One region of the Cellvibrio sp. BR genome, then DNA from elsewhere that is predicted to be linked to it. Evidence: predicted binding sites of a transcription regulator. Region 1 holds the regulator's gene; the other holds the start of a gene.
The links. Region 1 encodes sigma-54, which starts transcription at its own class of promoters, with help from an activator protein. Its sites were predicted from a motif close to TGGCACANNNNTTGCNNT; they were not measured.

Region 1 (7,337 bases):
AAAAAAGCGGTGGCCGATGCTTTGGGTAGTGGGGCAGGTATAGACAGCAGCAAGCTGATCAACAGCAGTGATACCTTCATAGCACCACCGCCAGCCGGCCCTAAGATTTTGTCGCCAACAGAGGTGAATGACGCGATTGATGCGGCCAATGCGCCCTGATGTAATTCCAATTGCCATAATGAAAAAGCCCGGATCATGTCCGGGCTTTTTCATTATGGGCAGTCTCAGTCTTGTGCAGCGAGTTGATCGCGAATGAAACCGAACAGTTTGCGTGCATTGGTTGGCGGTTTGTTCTCCTCTCGCTCCTTTTGCGCAGCGCGAACCAGTTGGCGTAAATGCTGTACATCAAGACCTGGGCAGGATGTTACCAGTGTCTGGAATATCTGTTTGTCACCTTCAATCAGCAAGTCGCGGTAGCGTTCGATCTGGTGTTGGCGATGCACGTATTGATCGCTGCGGTTTTGCATTTTATCAACCGCTGCTTTGATCTCCTCGTGATTGCCCTCGCGCATCAAACGGCCAATGTATTGAATCTGGCGACGACGTGCTTCTTTAGGGGGGAGTTTGCGCGCAATGTAAATTGCATCCAGCATGGTGTCGCTCAGGGGAATACTGGCGAGCTGCTTTTCGTTCATATCAATGAGACTTTCACCCAGCGCTTGCAGTGCATGCATATCGCGTTTGACCTGCGATTTGCTGAGGATGTAGTCATCGGGATTGATGTCGTCGTAGTTATAAACCATAAAAATATCTGTATTGATCGGGTGAGTAGCGGCTAGTGTGCAGATTTATCTGCCAATCGATTGCCGATAACAAGGGAAACGATGTAAAAGGTCGCGCAGCTTAGTGCACTCAAGCGGTAGTAACAACCGCTTTAGATTAACAATAGAGTATTTATTCGCCTTCTTCAAAGCGATCAGCAATGAGTGCACGGATGGCAGTCATTGCCGCCTCGGCATCATCACCTTCTGTGCTCACTTCCAGGCGGCTGCCACAGCTGGCGGCAAGAAGCATTAATGACATAACACTTTTGGCATCGGCCCACACGCCGTCGCTCACCCGCGCTTGCACATTAGCCTGAAATTGGTTGGCTAAGGTGGCAAGTTTCGCGGCAGCGCGTGCATGCAGTCCGCGTTTATTAATGATGTCGAGAGTTTCAATTGCCATGATTTAATGTTTTTTGTGTTTATTGATATCGCGATGTCGAACCTGAACATCACTAAAACTCTGGTCAAAATAGCGTTGTAGCTTTTCTGCCAGGTAAACAGACCTATGCTGGCCACCCGTACATCCCACCGCAATGGTGATGTAACTACGATTATTCGCCTGATAGCGCGGCAGCCAGCGTGCCAAATAGTGCTCGATATCGTCGTACATCTCTTTGACGGTAATCTGTTCTTCCAAAAATTCGATTACATCCTGATCTTTGCCAGTAAGCGGGCGCAGGTTAGGTTTCCAGTGGGGGTTGGGAAGGCAGCGTGCGTCAAATACCAGATCGGCGTTTACCGGAATACCATGTTTGAAGCCAAAGGATTCAAACAAAATCGCCATCGTCGATTCGCTGCGGCCTACAACACGTTCTTTTACCAAGTCGCGCAATTCGTGCAAATTTAAATGACTGGTATCTATGACCTGATCGGCACAATCGCGAATAGGTTCAAGCAGCTGCTGCTCTGCGGCGATGGATTCCTCAAGGCTGGTGTGTTTATCCGACAGCGGATGCTTGCGCCTGGTTTCGCTAAAACGTTGGATAAGTACGGCGGGTTGAGAATCCAGAAACAGGGTTTGAAATGGCAGGTGCGCTTCTTTCAGCGTACTTATCATCTGCGGGAATATATTCAGATCCTGCCAGGCGTTGCGCACATCAATGCCGATTGCAAAACGCTGTTGGTCATCTTTATGAATTTGTATTTGTGCAACCAGCGCGGGTAGCAGGCTGACTGGTAGATTGTCGATGCAGTTAAAGCCCACATCTTCAAGGACATGCAGGGCGGTACTTTTTCCTGAGCCTGAAAGCCCGCTTACAATCACGAGGTGCATGGTATTGACCTGCTAAGGCGCTATAGCGACCTGATAAAGTGCGGCATCGCTATCGGCAGCACGCAAACGCTGGCGATAGTCAGCATTATTCAGCGCCCCAGCCAGAGCGGCCAGTGTTTGTAGGTGCTCATCATGAGCATCTTCGGGCACTAACATGGCGAAGAGAATGTCCACAGGCTGGGAATCTATGGCATCAAAGTCAATCGGGTCAGCCAATGTCAGGAGTGCACCGATTGTGCCGCTGCAGTTTTCAACCCTGCAATGCGGAATGGCAATGCCGTGCCCTATACCGGTTGAGCCAAGTCGCTCGCGACCAATCAAACGGCGAAATAACTCATCGGCATCAATGCCAGGAACATCCTGTGCGATGGCGTTGGCCAGTAGTTCCAGAGCACGTTTTTTGCTGCCGCCTTCAACGGCACACAAGGTTCGGCCGGGGCTAATAAGATTTTGAATTTGCATGGTAGGAGGTGATTACCAGGAATCTCTCAATTGTTGAGGCAGTGAGCGGAGATGATCTCGCTGCCTCCAGGGTGGGTTAGCGATGACTGCGCATCTTTTCTTTGTGCTTAATTAATTGGCGATCCAGCTTATCGGCCAATGAATCAATTGCTGCGTACAGATCTTCGTGAGTGGCATCCGCAAACAAATCTTTGCCGCTGACATGGATGGTTGCTTCTGCTTTTTGAATCAACTTATCGACGGAGAGGATGACGTGAGTACTGGTAATGCGATCGTGGTGGTGGCTCAGGCGCTCAATTTTGCTGCTGACATAGTCTTTCAGCGAATCGGTAACTTCCAAATGATGACCACTGATGTTTATTTGCATAGATACTTCCTCTCGATAGAAACAAAATGGTTGTGATCAGCACAACCTAACAGCTCGTCCGTGATTTTCTTCCGAATTTCGTATTTATAACCGATTAATGATAATTAAATGGTTTTGCGCTCATTAGAGGGTGGAATATTCAGCGACTCGCGATATTTTGCAATGGTACGACGCGCTACCTGAATTCCCTGTTCCGCGAGCAGGTCGGTGATTTTGCTGTCGCTCAACGGTTTTTTGGGGTTTTCCGCACTCACCAACTTTTTAATAATTGCGCGAATCGCTGTTGAAGAGCACTCGCCGCCGCTATCGGTACTAACATGGCTGGAGAAAAAGTATTTCAGTTCGAAGATACCCTGCGGTGTGTGCATATATTTCTGCGTGGTTACCCGCGAAATAGTGGATTCATGCATCTCAACAATTTCAGCAATATCGTGCAGCACCAGCGGCTTCATAGCCTCGGGGCCGTAATCGAGAAACCCGCGTTGTTTTTCCACAATACAACTGGCTACTTTAAGCAGAGTCTCATTGCGGCTCTGTAAACTTTTCAGGAACCAGCGGGCTTCTTGCAAATTATCCTTGAGAAATGTGTTGTCGCTGCTCGAGTCCGCGCGCTTTACCATGGAGGCATAATTGGAATTGATACGCAGGCGCGGTGCAATTTCCGGGTTTAATTCAACAATCCAGCGGCCATCGCGCTTTTCAACGAACACATCCGGTACTACATATTCCGTGTCACCACTGGCAATAATATCGCCTGGGCGAGGGTTTAGGCTTTGGATCAGGGTGATGGCCTGGCTCAACTCGGCCTCTTTCAGTTTGGTGCGGCGCATTAACTGACGGTAGTCGCGACTACCCAATATAGGCAAGTAAAGTTTGGCGATTAATTTTGCCGAATCCAAAAAGGGTGTTTTGGGGTCAAACTGTTGTAACTGCACCAATAAACATTCAGATAAGTTTTGGCTGCACACACCGCAGGGATCAAACTGCTGCAGCCGGTGTTGAACTGCAACAACTTCATCCAGTTCCAGCTCTTCAAAATCGCCACGCATTCCTTCGAATATTTCTTCAATGGTAATAGACAGCATGCCGCTGGGTTCAACCGCGTCGATAATTGCCATCGCCAACACCCGGTCGCGATCTGACATGGGCGTTAAATTGAGTTGCCACATCAAATGATCATAGAGTGAGTCGGTAACAGCGCGACGGCTTTCAAAATCATTGTCTTCATTATCGTAGTTGCTGGAGCTGCCGGTTGATGAAGTTTGGTAAACATCGTCCCAGCTGGTATCTACCGGTAAATCGCTGGGAATCGAGTCGCTCCAGTCACCGCTGTCGGCGCTGAAACTATCGCCTTCACCATAGACATCGCTATCACCAAAGGATTCCCCATCGCTAAAGCTTTCACCCTCGCCAAAACTTTCAGATTCGCCGTAGCCTGGTTCGTTGAAGTTATCAGCGGTTGATGACGAGAAATTGTCGCTGGCATTGAAGTCGGCGCTATTGTCGGTGCCGGATTCTGCAGCAATTTCCTGCTGGCGGGTGTAATCAATCTTATCGTCCGCGCTGCCTTCGTAATCGCTGCCGGTAGTTGCTGAGTCAAAACCTTCCTCAACTTCCAGCATGGGATTGGATTCGAGCGCTTCCTGGATTTCCTGTTGAAGATCCAGCGTGGAGAGCTGCAAAAGACGTATCGCCTGTTGCAGTTGGGGAGTCATTGTCAGCTGTTGGCCGAGTTTAAGCTGGAGAGATTGTTTCATTGTTGTAGCAACAAACCCTTATTTAACGCGGGATGGAAAACATCTGTTAGGTGGAGTTTAGTCAGGGTTTGCGCTTCAAGCAACATACTTAAGCAAGCTTTATGCCTAGTAGCCAAATAATATTACTTGTCAAGTTGTTTGTCGGGTGGTTAAAGCGTTTGTTGAACTCACAGGCGAAAGTGTTCGCCCAGATAGACTTCGCGGACTTTGCTGTTACTCAACACTGTATCGGCATCACCTTCGGCAATAATGTGTCCTTCGCTTACGATATAGGCAGTCTCGCAGATGTCCAAGGTCTCTCGTACATTATGGTCGGTAATAAGAACGCCAATCCCGCGATCTTTGAGGTGACGGACTATTTCTTTGATGTCGTTAACCGAAATCGGGTCAACACCCGCAAAGGGTTCATCGAGCAGGATAAATTTAGGGTCCGTCGCCAGTGCGCGGGCGATTTCTACCCGGCGCCGCTCACCACCTGAGAGTGCCATGCCAAGGCTGTCACGAATATGGGTGATGTGAAATTCGTTCAGCAGTGCTTCCAGTTTCTCTGCGCGTGCTTCCCGATTCAGGTCTTTGCGAGTCTCAAGGATCGCCATAATATTATCGGCGACGGTAAGTTTGCGGAAAATGGATGCTTCTTGTGGCAAATAACCAATACCGGCACGTGCGCGTCCATGAATTGGCAGTTGGGTGATATCGCGATCATCAATTAATACGTTGCCATTATCTGCCGGTACTAAACCGGCGATCATATAAAAGCAGGTGGTTTTTCCGGCGCCATTAGGGCCCAGGAGCCCAACAATATGGCCGCTCTCTACTGTGATAGAGACATCGATAACCACTTTACGTTTTTTGTAGCTCTTGGCGAGGTGTCGCGCGTGCAAACTAGGCATAGGAATCAGTTGCTATTGGCTGTGGATGAGGGGGCCTGTAGGTCTTCTGGTTTCGCGGATTTAGGGGGAATGACTATCTCTATTCGTTGTCCTTCGCCAGTGTTGTTGCCTTCTGCCTTCATCACTTCTTTGACCAGATCGTAATCGATATGTGGGCCACTCATGACGGCACCATTTTGCTCAACGGAAGCATCTTCAATGAGTAGTAAATGCTCGTTGTTGGGGGTGTAGGTAATTTGTTTGGCGGATGCGGTGACTACCCCTTGTTCTGCTTCCGGCTGTTGCTGGAATTTCGCAGGGCTGCCAGTGGCGATCATTTTTTCCACGCCACCTTCATTGTTGGTGTGGATGATGATTGAGTCGGCATTGATAATGAGTGAGCCTTGGCGGATCTCAACCGAGCCTGTGTAAGTTGCCACCCCGTTTTTTTGATCAACGGTCAGGTTGTCAGCGGAGCCGCGGATAGTTTCATTTTTGTCGCTTGGTAACGCCCAAGCTGTCACCGAACAGCATAAGCCCGCGAGCAGGGGAAGTATTTTAAGCAGTGATTTAGCGCGGTTCATAAGCGGCCTTAACTTGGGACTTTAACTGAAGCTGACTATTGGCGAAGTCTGCTTCCATGCCTTGGGCCGACATCTGGCCTTTTGCGCTGCGCATCTTAACAGCTTTGTCGGTGCGCGCGAATTGTGTCTTTGGGAATAGGTCCAGCAGGCTGGTGGTGATACGTACAACACCATTGGAGTTGGTTTGCTGTTGAATCACGACATCATCCTGCAGCCGGATGAATTCACCATTGAGTTGGCTTTTACCTTCGCGCGCATTAACTAGCCAGGGCGCAGTAGCGTCTTTGTCGTAAAAAGCCATGGCGGGTTGTTCAAAGAGTGTGTAATCGCGCTCCGAAGGGCCGTCTGCACTGATTTGATAATGGGTTACTTGTGGTGTCGTTAGTTGATAGCGAAGTGTTCCCTCTGGACTGTATTCGCGTGTCTCCACAGATTTCATGTAGTACTGGGGAAAACCGCTGGACTCATATTGGTCTGGTTGAATGTCATCTTTGTGCCTGAGGGAAAAGGCAAAGAACACCACCACCAGGGCAAAGGCGACTAGCCAGGGGCCCGGAATATGCTGGTGTAATCGCTGGATGCGCTGTAATAGGGCCATAATTTAGTGAGTGCTTCCAGTGAGGTAGGTATTTAAGGCGGTATCAAAGGTATTTTGTGCTTGCATTATAAGATCACAAGCTGCGCGCACCGCACCTTCACCACCGCGTTCGCTGCTTTGCCAGTGCGCGCGTTGGGCAACACTGAAATGGGCATTGGCCACAGTGAAGGCAAGGCCGACCCGTGTCATAACGGTAAGATCCGGCCAGTCATCACCCATAAAGGCAATTTCATGCAAGGCAAAGCTGTGATGCTGGAGTATTTCCTGTAGTGCATTCCACTTGTCTTCGCGGCCTTGTACTAAAATCTCGATTCCCAAATCGTTGGCGCGTTTGGCAACCAGGTTGCTGGTTCGTCCAGTAATAATCCCTACTTTAACGCCGGTTTTCTGCAGGGCTTTGATGCCTTGTCCGTCCAATGTGCTGAATGATTTAAATTCTTCGCCGCTATTGCTGAAGTAGAGGCGGCCGTCGGTAAGTACGCCATCCACATCTAACAATAAAAGTTTGATCTGTATGGCGCGCTCGCGTAATTCTGAGTTCATGCTCTGTTCCTGGTGGTGCTGCAATTGCAGGTTAGATGATGCCTGCGCGCAACAAGTCATTGATTTTTACGACACCGACAAGCTGTTTTTGTTCGTTGCTGACCAGTAGTACGT
Region 2 (7,337 bases), on a different contig from region 1:
CTGATCTTGCGCGCTGTAATTAGTGCGGATCTGATCAAAATAGGCAGCGGCGACATACAAACGGTCATCAAAGAAACTGCCTTTAACACCTACTTCTTCCAGCTCGGAATCAGCCAGGGCATTGCCGGCCGCCAAACCATTGTCAAGCGTAATCAAGCCGGGAGAAATTTCTGAACCCTGTCCCATCACGATGGTGGTTTGTGTTGATTTGGTGATGTAAGGCGTAAAACCAAAATCAGTTTTGTAGGAGAGACTTGCCGTCCAGGAACCACCTTCGTCTTTATCCTCACCCACTACATCGGCAGTCGCGCCGCGAATTTTTTCAGCAACGGTGGTGGATTCCATATCCAACAAGTCATAGCGCGCGCCCAGCAATACGCTGAGTTTTTCTGCAACGGTATAGTCCGCCAAAAACGCCATACCGTAGTCGGTGTAATCGCCCACTAAATAGTTGGAATAATCCGAATCGGTTACAGTTGCCAATAATTTGCGATCAATACCATTGGAGGGTTTGGTCAAATCGCGACGGTCAAAATATTCGTAGTTGAAATCATCACCCTGTTTAAAATCGGTGTAGCGAATACTGGGCGATACTTGATAGCTGCCTTTTAACCAATCGGTGTGTTCAGTGTTGAAGGCAAAAATTAATTGATCTTCAAACGCGTAGCTGTCGACAAACTGTGAAAAGCCATACGCATTTTCATTAATGTTTTCGAGGGATTCATAAAACATTTTGTTGGTGATGCTGAAGCTGTCGCTAACATCGTGGATCAGATCGAAATACAGGGTTTGTACCGTAGTCACCAACTGGTCTTCCGGTGCCACCATGGTTTGGCTGCCACTCAACTTGGTCGTGCCTGGGTTCAGCAGTGCCCACTGGGGCGCCATGCTCGCATCGGTTGCAGAAGAACCGGGTACAAAAAAGTTACTGTAATTTGCAAAACTATCTTTCCACACATCAAATTCCGCGGGCGAGTTATAGCCATCGCCGTCGGTATCCACTGAGGCGGGCGAACCGGTGATGTAGGTACCGTTATCAATCAGGTCTTGCGTCAAACGGTTCCAACCTGCCACTTGGTTGCCGTCGTATTCGTGATACATACCGCCAAATTCCACGCGGGTTTTATCGCTCAAATCCATGTTGAATGACGCTTGTAAAATATTTTGGTCAGTGGCGGAGTTTTCATAATAACTGCCGGAATTTTCGGTTTCGGCGTAAACGTAATAACCGAGTTTTTTATCGCCAATTTCTGCTGGGCCACCCACTTCGGCGGTGAGCACATTTTTGTCCCAGGTGCCGCGGGTGATAGAAATTTCGCCCGCCGGTTTATCCAAATACTGACCGGTTTCTGCACGCGCTGACTTGGGTTCAAAGTTGAGGAAGCCACCAATTTTTGAAGGGCCATAAATCGGTGATGCGGGGCCGCGCACAATATCGATACGGTCAGTGGCGCCAATTGGCGTTGGGTAGTTACCAGGGTTGTTCACACGACGCACACCACGGAAATAGACTTCACCGGGAGTACCGCGTACATCCAGTGAACCTGCCACACCAAAAAAAGATTGGGTAAATGCACCGGGGGAAATTAATACCAGATCATCAATATCGTTGATGCTGAAATTTTCCATCATATCCGCGCTCACCGAAGTGACGCCGCGCGGTGTTTCCAAAATCGTTTTACCAAAACCGAATACCGACTTAACCGGCTCGGTGGACATCACACCCATGGTGTCTTCTACCTGGCCTTCGGCGGTGTAGGTTTCCAACTCCACTACTTCATCTTTTTTAGCCTCTTGCGCCAACACAGCAGGAGCAGCCACAACGCAGCCAAGGCTGATCAGTAACGCGAGTTGTTTCGGTTTGAATCGTTTGTGCATGATCATGAGGGAACACTCCAAGGGTCTAATAATGATTGCCTGAAACACAAACCAGATTTAGCAAGCGCTGTGCCATTTCCTGTCCGATTGGTTACATTTTTGATTAAAATGATTTATATCCTTACTAATCAACTAGTTATGAATCATAAAAACCGGTTCACTTGCTCATTAATCGATGAATACCAATTTAAACAGCGAACCACAGGAAAAATAACGATCACTGATGAAGCAAAAACACGCGCCATGCACCAAGCAAAAAAGCCAACTTGGTGCACAGCAAAAATTTAACGCCAATCACATAACGCATAGCGTTTGCAGGTGAAGCCGTAGGAGACAGGAGCCGCCGCCGTTAAGCTGGCAATACCCTTGGAGCGGAATTGTTTTTCAAAACGGGCGGCCCGGGTGTTATAGGTGTTGAGCAGTTGCTGTTTGATATCCTCTTCCACAAAACTGTATTGCAATGAATTGCGACTGAGTAATAACAACTCCTCCCAGGACAAATTAAATTCCTTTACCGCCACAAAAAATTCGTCGGTAATATTGGAGTCCCACATGCCGCGATCATCGGTGGAGAGCGCAACGGGAATGCCCAAGCGCAAATATTCAGGGAAAGGATGTTGTGAATAATCGCTCACGTATTCGAGCAATAAATTGGAAATTAAATTAATTTCGATCAGGTAGGGGCCGTGGCGCATTTCGCGCAACAAATCTTTGTCGGTAATTAAATTCACACCGTGACCAATACGATCAGCGCCAAGCATCAGCGTATCGCGAATATGGTAGTTGGGTTCGTCCACTTCGCCAGCGTGTACCGACAAACGCACATTGTTGTATTTGTGGCGCAGCTCGCGCAGGGTTTGGGTAAAACGCAGTGGGTAGCCCTTGTCATTGTCCTCGCGCCCCACCATGTTCACCGCCACATACAAATCACGGTGGCGCGACACTATGTCGTACGAGGCGCGCAACTGGTCTTCTGCACTCGGTACAAAGCGCAAAATGGAATCCTGAAAACGCACGGTAACACCGGTTTTTTTCGCATCGGCCTGGGCTAAACGCTGACGAAATATAGCCACGGCTTCATCTTCGGTGAAGGCCGTGCCATCCGGTTTAAAATAACCACCCGCCTCTACCATCGCCTCCAAATAAATTAAACCTTCGTTGCCAAAGGCTTGCATATTTTTATACAGCACTTCCGCGATTAAATAGGGGCTGTGTAACAACTGATCCAATCGCTGCCAATGGGTTTGAAAAAATTCATCGCGCCCTTCGTGTTCGTGATTGAGCATTACACTTTGCACCCAGGCAGCTTTTTCTTTTTCGTCCAGCTCTTCCAGGCGTTTGTATTCCGCTTTTTCACACTCCGGCAATTGCTGGTAAGACGCCTCGGTTAAATTATTAAACAACATTAAATAAGGGCGACGCACAAATTCATTGTTGCCAAAATCGCGGCAATTATTGATGCGCACTTTGGTATAAAAACGATAACCGTGTACTTTTTGCGACAGCGCCAGGTCGTACCACCAATCCGACAATACCGCGCCGCTAATATGATTGTGCAGGTCACCACCTTTGGGCATGGCATATAAAAAACGGTATAACTCTTTATCCGTTGCCGTGGATTTAAATTGTTCAAACCAGTGATCTTTGGTAATCACCCGATCACTGGCGGGGCTACTGACCAGCGCATGGGCATTCAGGCTAGTCAGCCCGGCAAGTGCAATAAGCGCAGCAAACGCAAGGTCGCGGCCTGCACCACAAAGGCTATTCATAGGAAGCAATTGCATAAGCGAGTTCTCTAACAGTTCGGGGGGTTGATATAAAGAAAGGAAGCCATCCCCCTGCCCAATGCAATTGTGATACCAGCCAGCGGCATTTGGCGCCAGCACAAGACAGCCCTGTCATTCCCCCCGCAAATAACCTGTCCGATTGGACAGGTTATGCTTTTATCTGGTGCATGCCATTGCGGATTTGCCCAGTAATATTGCGGCCTGCACCGGAATCACAGCGTAAAACCTAAGGCTGGACGATGGCACAGAATTTGATACAGCCGCTCAAGGCCCAACTGAGGAATGCATCATTCAACCTGTGGAATTTTGTTATGCCCAATACCACTGACACCCGTCCCTACCCGCGCGACCTGCTTGGTTATGGCCGCAACCCACCACCCGCCAACTGGCCGGGCGGTGCGCGTATTGCGGTGCAATTTGTGCTGAATTACGAAGAGGGCGCGGAGAATTGTGTGCTGCACGGCGATGCCGCATCGGAAACTTTTTTGTCCGAAATTATTGGCGCGCGCGCCTTTGAAGCGCGTCATATGAGTATGGAATCACTGTATGAATACGGCAGCCGCGCGGGGTTTTGGCGACTGCACCGTTTGTTTAATAAATATCAATTACCGGTGACAGTGTACGGCGTGGCCATGGCACTGGAACGCAACCCCGATGTGGTAGAAGCCATGCTCGAATCCGATTGGGAAATTGCCAGCCACGGCTACCGCTGGATTGATCATCAATTTATGCCAGAGGAAATTGAACGCGAACATATTCGCACCGCGATTGACATCCACACCCGCGTCACCGGTTCGCGCCCTCTCGGTTGGTATACCGGGCGCGACAGCCCCAACACGCGAAAATTGGTCATTGAACAAGGCGGATTTTTATATGATTCGGATTCCTACGCCGATGACCTGCCCTATTGGACGCAGGAATATGCGCAGATCAATAACGGCAAGCCGCATTTAATTATTCCCTACACCCTGGACAGCAACGATATGCGCTTCGCGGCGGCGCAGGGTTTTAATTGCGGCGAGCAATTTTTTACTTACCTCAAAGACAGTTTTGATGCGCTCTATGCCGAGGGTGAATTTGCCCCCAAGATGTTAAATATTGGTTTGCACTGCCGCATTATTGGCCGGCCCGGGCGCATTCAAGCGCTGGAAAAATTTATCCAGTATGTGTTGCAACACAACGATGTATGGGTCTGTCGGCGCGATGCAATTGCACGCCACTGGCACGAACATCACTACCCGGCAGGAGCTGCATAATATGGCGCCGCGCCCGCAGCTCTCTCACAGCCACAACCATAAACACAGCAACTATTTTTTTTCACGTTTTTTATTATTGATCTGTTTGCTGCTGATCTTTATCGGCCTGCTCAGCATTAGCCAAACCTTGCAGGCGCAAAGCTGTAAATTACCGGATCACGCCGCCACCGATTACGACTTTGACATGGCGACCGATAGCTTCGGCCCCAACCCCGACGCCAGCACTGACTATTACAAAATGGCGGTGAACTGGTCAGAAGATTACTGCAAGCGTATTAACATCAATCTCGCTACCGAAACCGACCCCAGCAAATTGGAAAAATTACAGCGGGATAATGAGTTCCAATGTTTTTCCAAGCAGAATTTTGGCTGGGTATTACACGGCGTTTGGGCTTCCTCCTGCGATGGAAAAAGTCTGGGGCGTTGTACGGATTTAAAAGAAATAAAAAAACATCCGCGCTTTTGTGCTGGCGATTTACCGGTACTGCCCTACGCCGACATTGAACCCTATTTATGTATGTCGCCGAGCGCTGCACTGCTACAAGCGGAGTGGGAAAAACACGGCGCCTGTGATTTCAACTCTGCCACCGCTTATTTTGAAAAATCCCAACAGCTGTTTACCGCATTGCGCTACCCACCACGCAACATGAGCCACAAGCAACTCGATCGCTGGATGAAACAAAACAACCCGCCGCTTGCCAACAAACGTCTGTTGTATCGCGGCAGTGAAATGTATATCTGCTACAACACAAACTTTGAATTAATCAGCTGCCCACGGCGCAATTGAACAACCAGATCACGAGACTTTTATGTTTACTAATTCATTAAAAACCTTGTTTAAAACCAGCTTATTAACCAGTGCCTGTTGCTTGAGCGCGTGCAGCTCCATGGAACCCGGTAATAGTGCGCAAGCGCAACCCACTTATGAACGATTAAACGCCGTCCTGTGGATGCAAACCTCCGCTGAATATTATGCGCTCACCCAAAGTGCTTACACCCAAGCCACTAGCATGGTAGACAAAGCCTTGGCAGACAAACACTGGAGCGCCGCGCAAGAACAAAGCGGTGACTACAGCAAATTGCCACCCGCGATTATTTTGGATATTGATGAAACTGTATTGGACAACCTGCCGTTTCAAGCACAACTCATTAAAGACAACGCCCCCTTCACGCAAGAAGCATGGGACAAATGGACCAAACTTGCTGCCGCTGAACCACTGCCGGGTGCGAAAGCATTTTTGGATTATGCCAGCACAAAGGGAATTACTATTTTTTATGTCACCAATCGCGATGCAAGCCAGGAAGAAGATACGCGCGCAAACCTGCGGCAACAAAATTTGCCCCTGCGCGATGACATTGATGTGGTGCTCACCCGCAATGAAAATCGCTGGAGTTCATCCGATAAGGGCGCACGCCGCCATTACGTCAGTCAGGATTTTAGAATTATTGCGCTGGTGGGCGATGACTTTGGCGATTTTGTTTCAGGCGCAAAAGGCACCGCCGAAACCCGCGTAGAACTGGCAAAAAATAGTGCGGCAGCTTGGGGCAGCAAATGGTTTTTAATTCCCAACCCGGTTTACGGTTCCTGGGAAGCCGCACTGTTTAATCACGATTACACTACGCCGGTTAATGAAGTCACTGGGTTGAAATTTAAAAAATTACAGGGGTTTTAAGATTATTAAAAATCTAACAACTAAATCAAAAAATCTCTTCATATAAATATGAAGAGATTAGGTATGCTTCTGTGGCTTAACTCTGAAATGATAAAAATCCCAAAAATGAATCGAATGAAGCAGTTGGCTATGATTTATAGGCTTCGGGGTAAAGCTCTTTATCTACCTCAATCAAATATTTTTTTAATTCCAGTTCGTCGGGAGATGCAAACTCTCTTGAAGAAATTATTCCGTAAGTGAATGATTTTCCTTCTGGGAGCGAGCTACGAGGATTTTTTCCTTGTTTGGCACAACTGGCAATAAAGTTAAGCTGAGCCAATATTGATTGAATAGAAGGATCATTTGTATTTATGATCTTTTGATTAGTAAATTTATCTATAGCTTGAAGCGCTGCTCTTTCAACATTCAAAAGATTCATTTCATATCCACTTCATATTTATACTAAAAATATTTTTTTCATCATTCATTAACAACTGAATACCAGTCTATTACACATGTAAATATTCAAATATTAGTGGAAAAACTTCATGAGTAACATAATGCAAAAAACGTGCGATTTTGGTGACCAGAGCAGGGGAAGTCGGTGAGGATATTTTAGTAAAATGGATACCTCAGAAGACCTAGACTAATTAGCTGAATCAGTTTCTAAAACTGATAACAGGCCCGACAGTCAATTACCTTCGGGCCTCCTATTGATTTATATAGTTTCCCCATCCTGCAAGAATTTAAGTAGAGCCATATCA

Region 2: the regulator sigma-54 is predicted to act here: its motif matches at 3,906-3,923, upstream of puuE (allantoinase PuuE).

The regions. Positions count from the first base shown of each region.
Region 1 is NZ_JH668202.1:500,935-508,271, reverse strand. It holds gene motB (flagellar motor protein MotB) at 1-159, shown strand, start outside; gene yjgA (ribosome biogenesis factor YjgA) at 225-743, opposite strand; gene O59_RS12525 (HPr family phosphocarrier protein) at 895-1,167, opposite strand; gene rapZ (RNase adapter RapZ) at 1,171-2,040, opposite strand; gene ptsN (PTS IIA-like nitrogen regulatory protein PtsN) at 2,053-2,502, opposite strand; gene hpf (ribosome hibernation-promoting factor, HPF/YfiA family) at 2,579-2,869, opposite strand; gene O59_RS12505 (RNA polymerase factor sigma-54) at 2,974-4,626, opposite strand; gene lptB (LPS export ABC transporter ATP-binding protein) at 4,794-5,519, opposite strand; gene lptA (lipopolysaccharide transport periplasmic protein LptA) at 5,525-6,082, opposite strand; gene lptC (LPS export ABC transporter periplasmic protein LptC) at 6,069-6,680, opposite strand; gene O59_RS12485 (HAD family hydrolase) at 6,684-7,223, opposite strand; gene O59_RS12480 (KpsF/GutQ family sugar-phosphate isomerase) at 7,255-7,337, opposite strand, start outside.
Region 2 is NZ_JH668200.1:1,097,390-1,104,726, reverse strand. It holds gene O59_RS04570 (TonB-dependent siderophore receptor) at 1-1,884, opposite strand, end outside; gene O59_RS04565 (adenosine deaminase) at 2,163-3,662, opposite strand; gene puuE (allantoinase PuuE) at 3,977-4,921, shown strand; gene O59_RS04555 (lipoprotein) at 4,923-5,708, shown strand; gene O59_RS04550 (5'-nucleotidase, lipoprotein e(P4) family) at 5,731-6,594, shown strand; gene O59_RS04545 (immunity protein Tsi6 family protein) at 6,722-7,012, opposite strand; gene O59_RS04540 (hypothetical protein) at 7,292-7,337, opposite strand, start outside.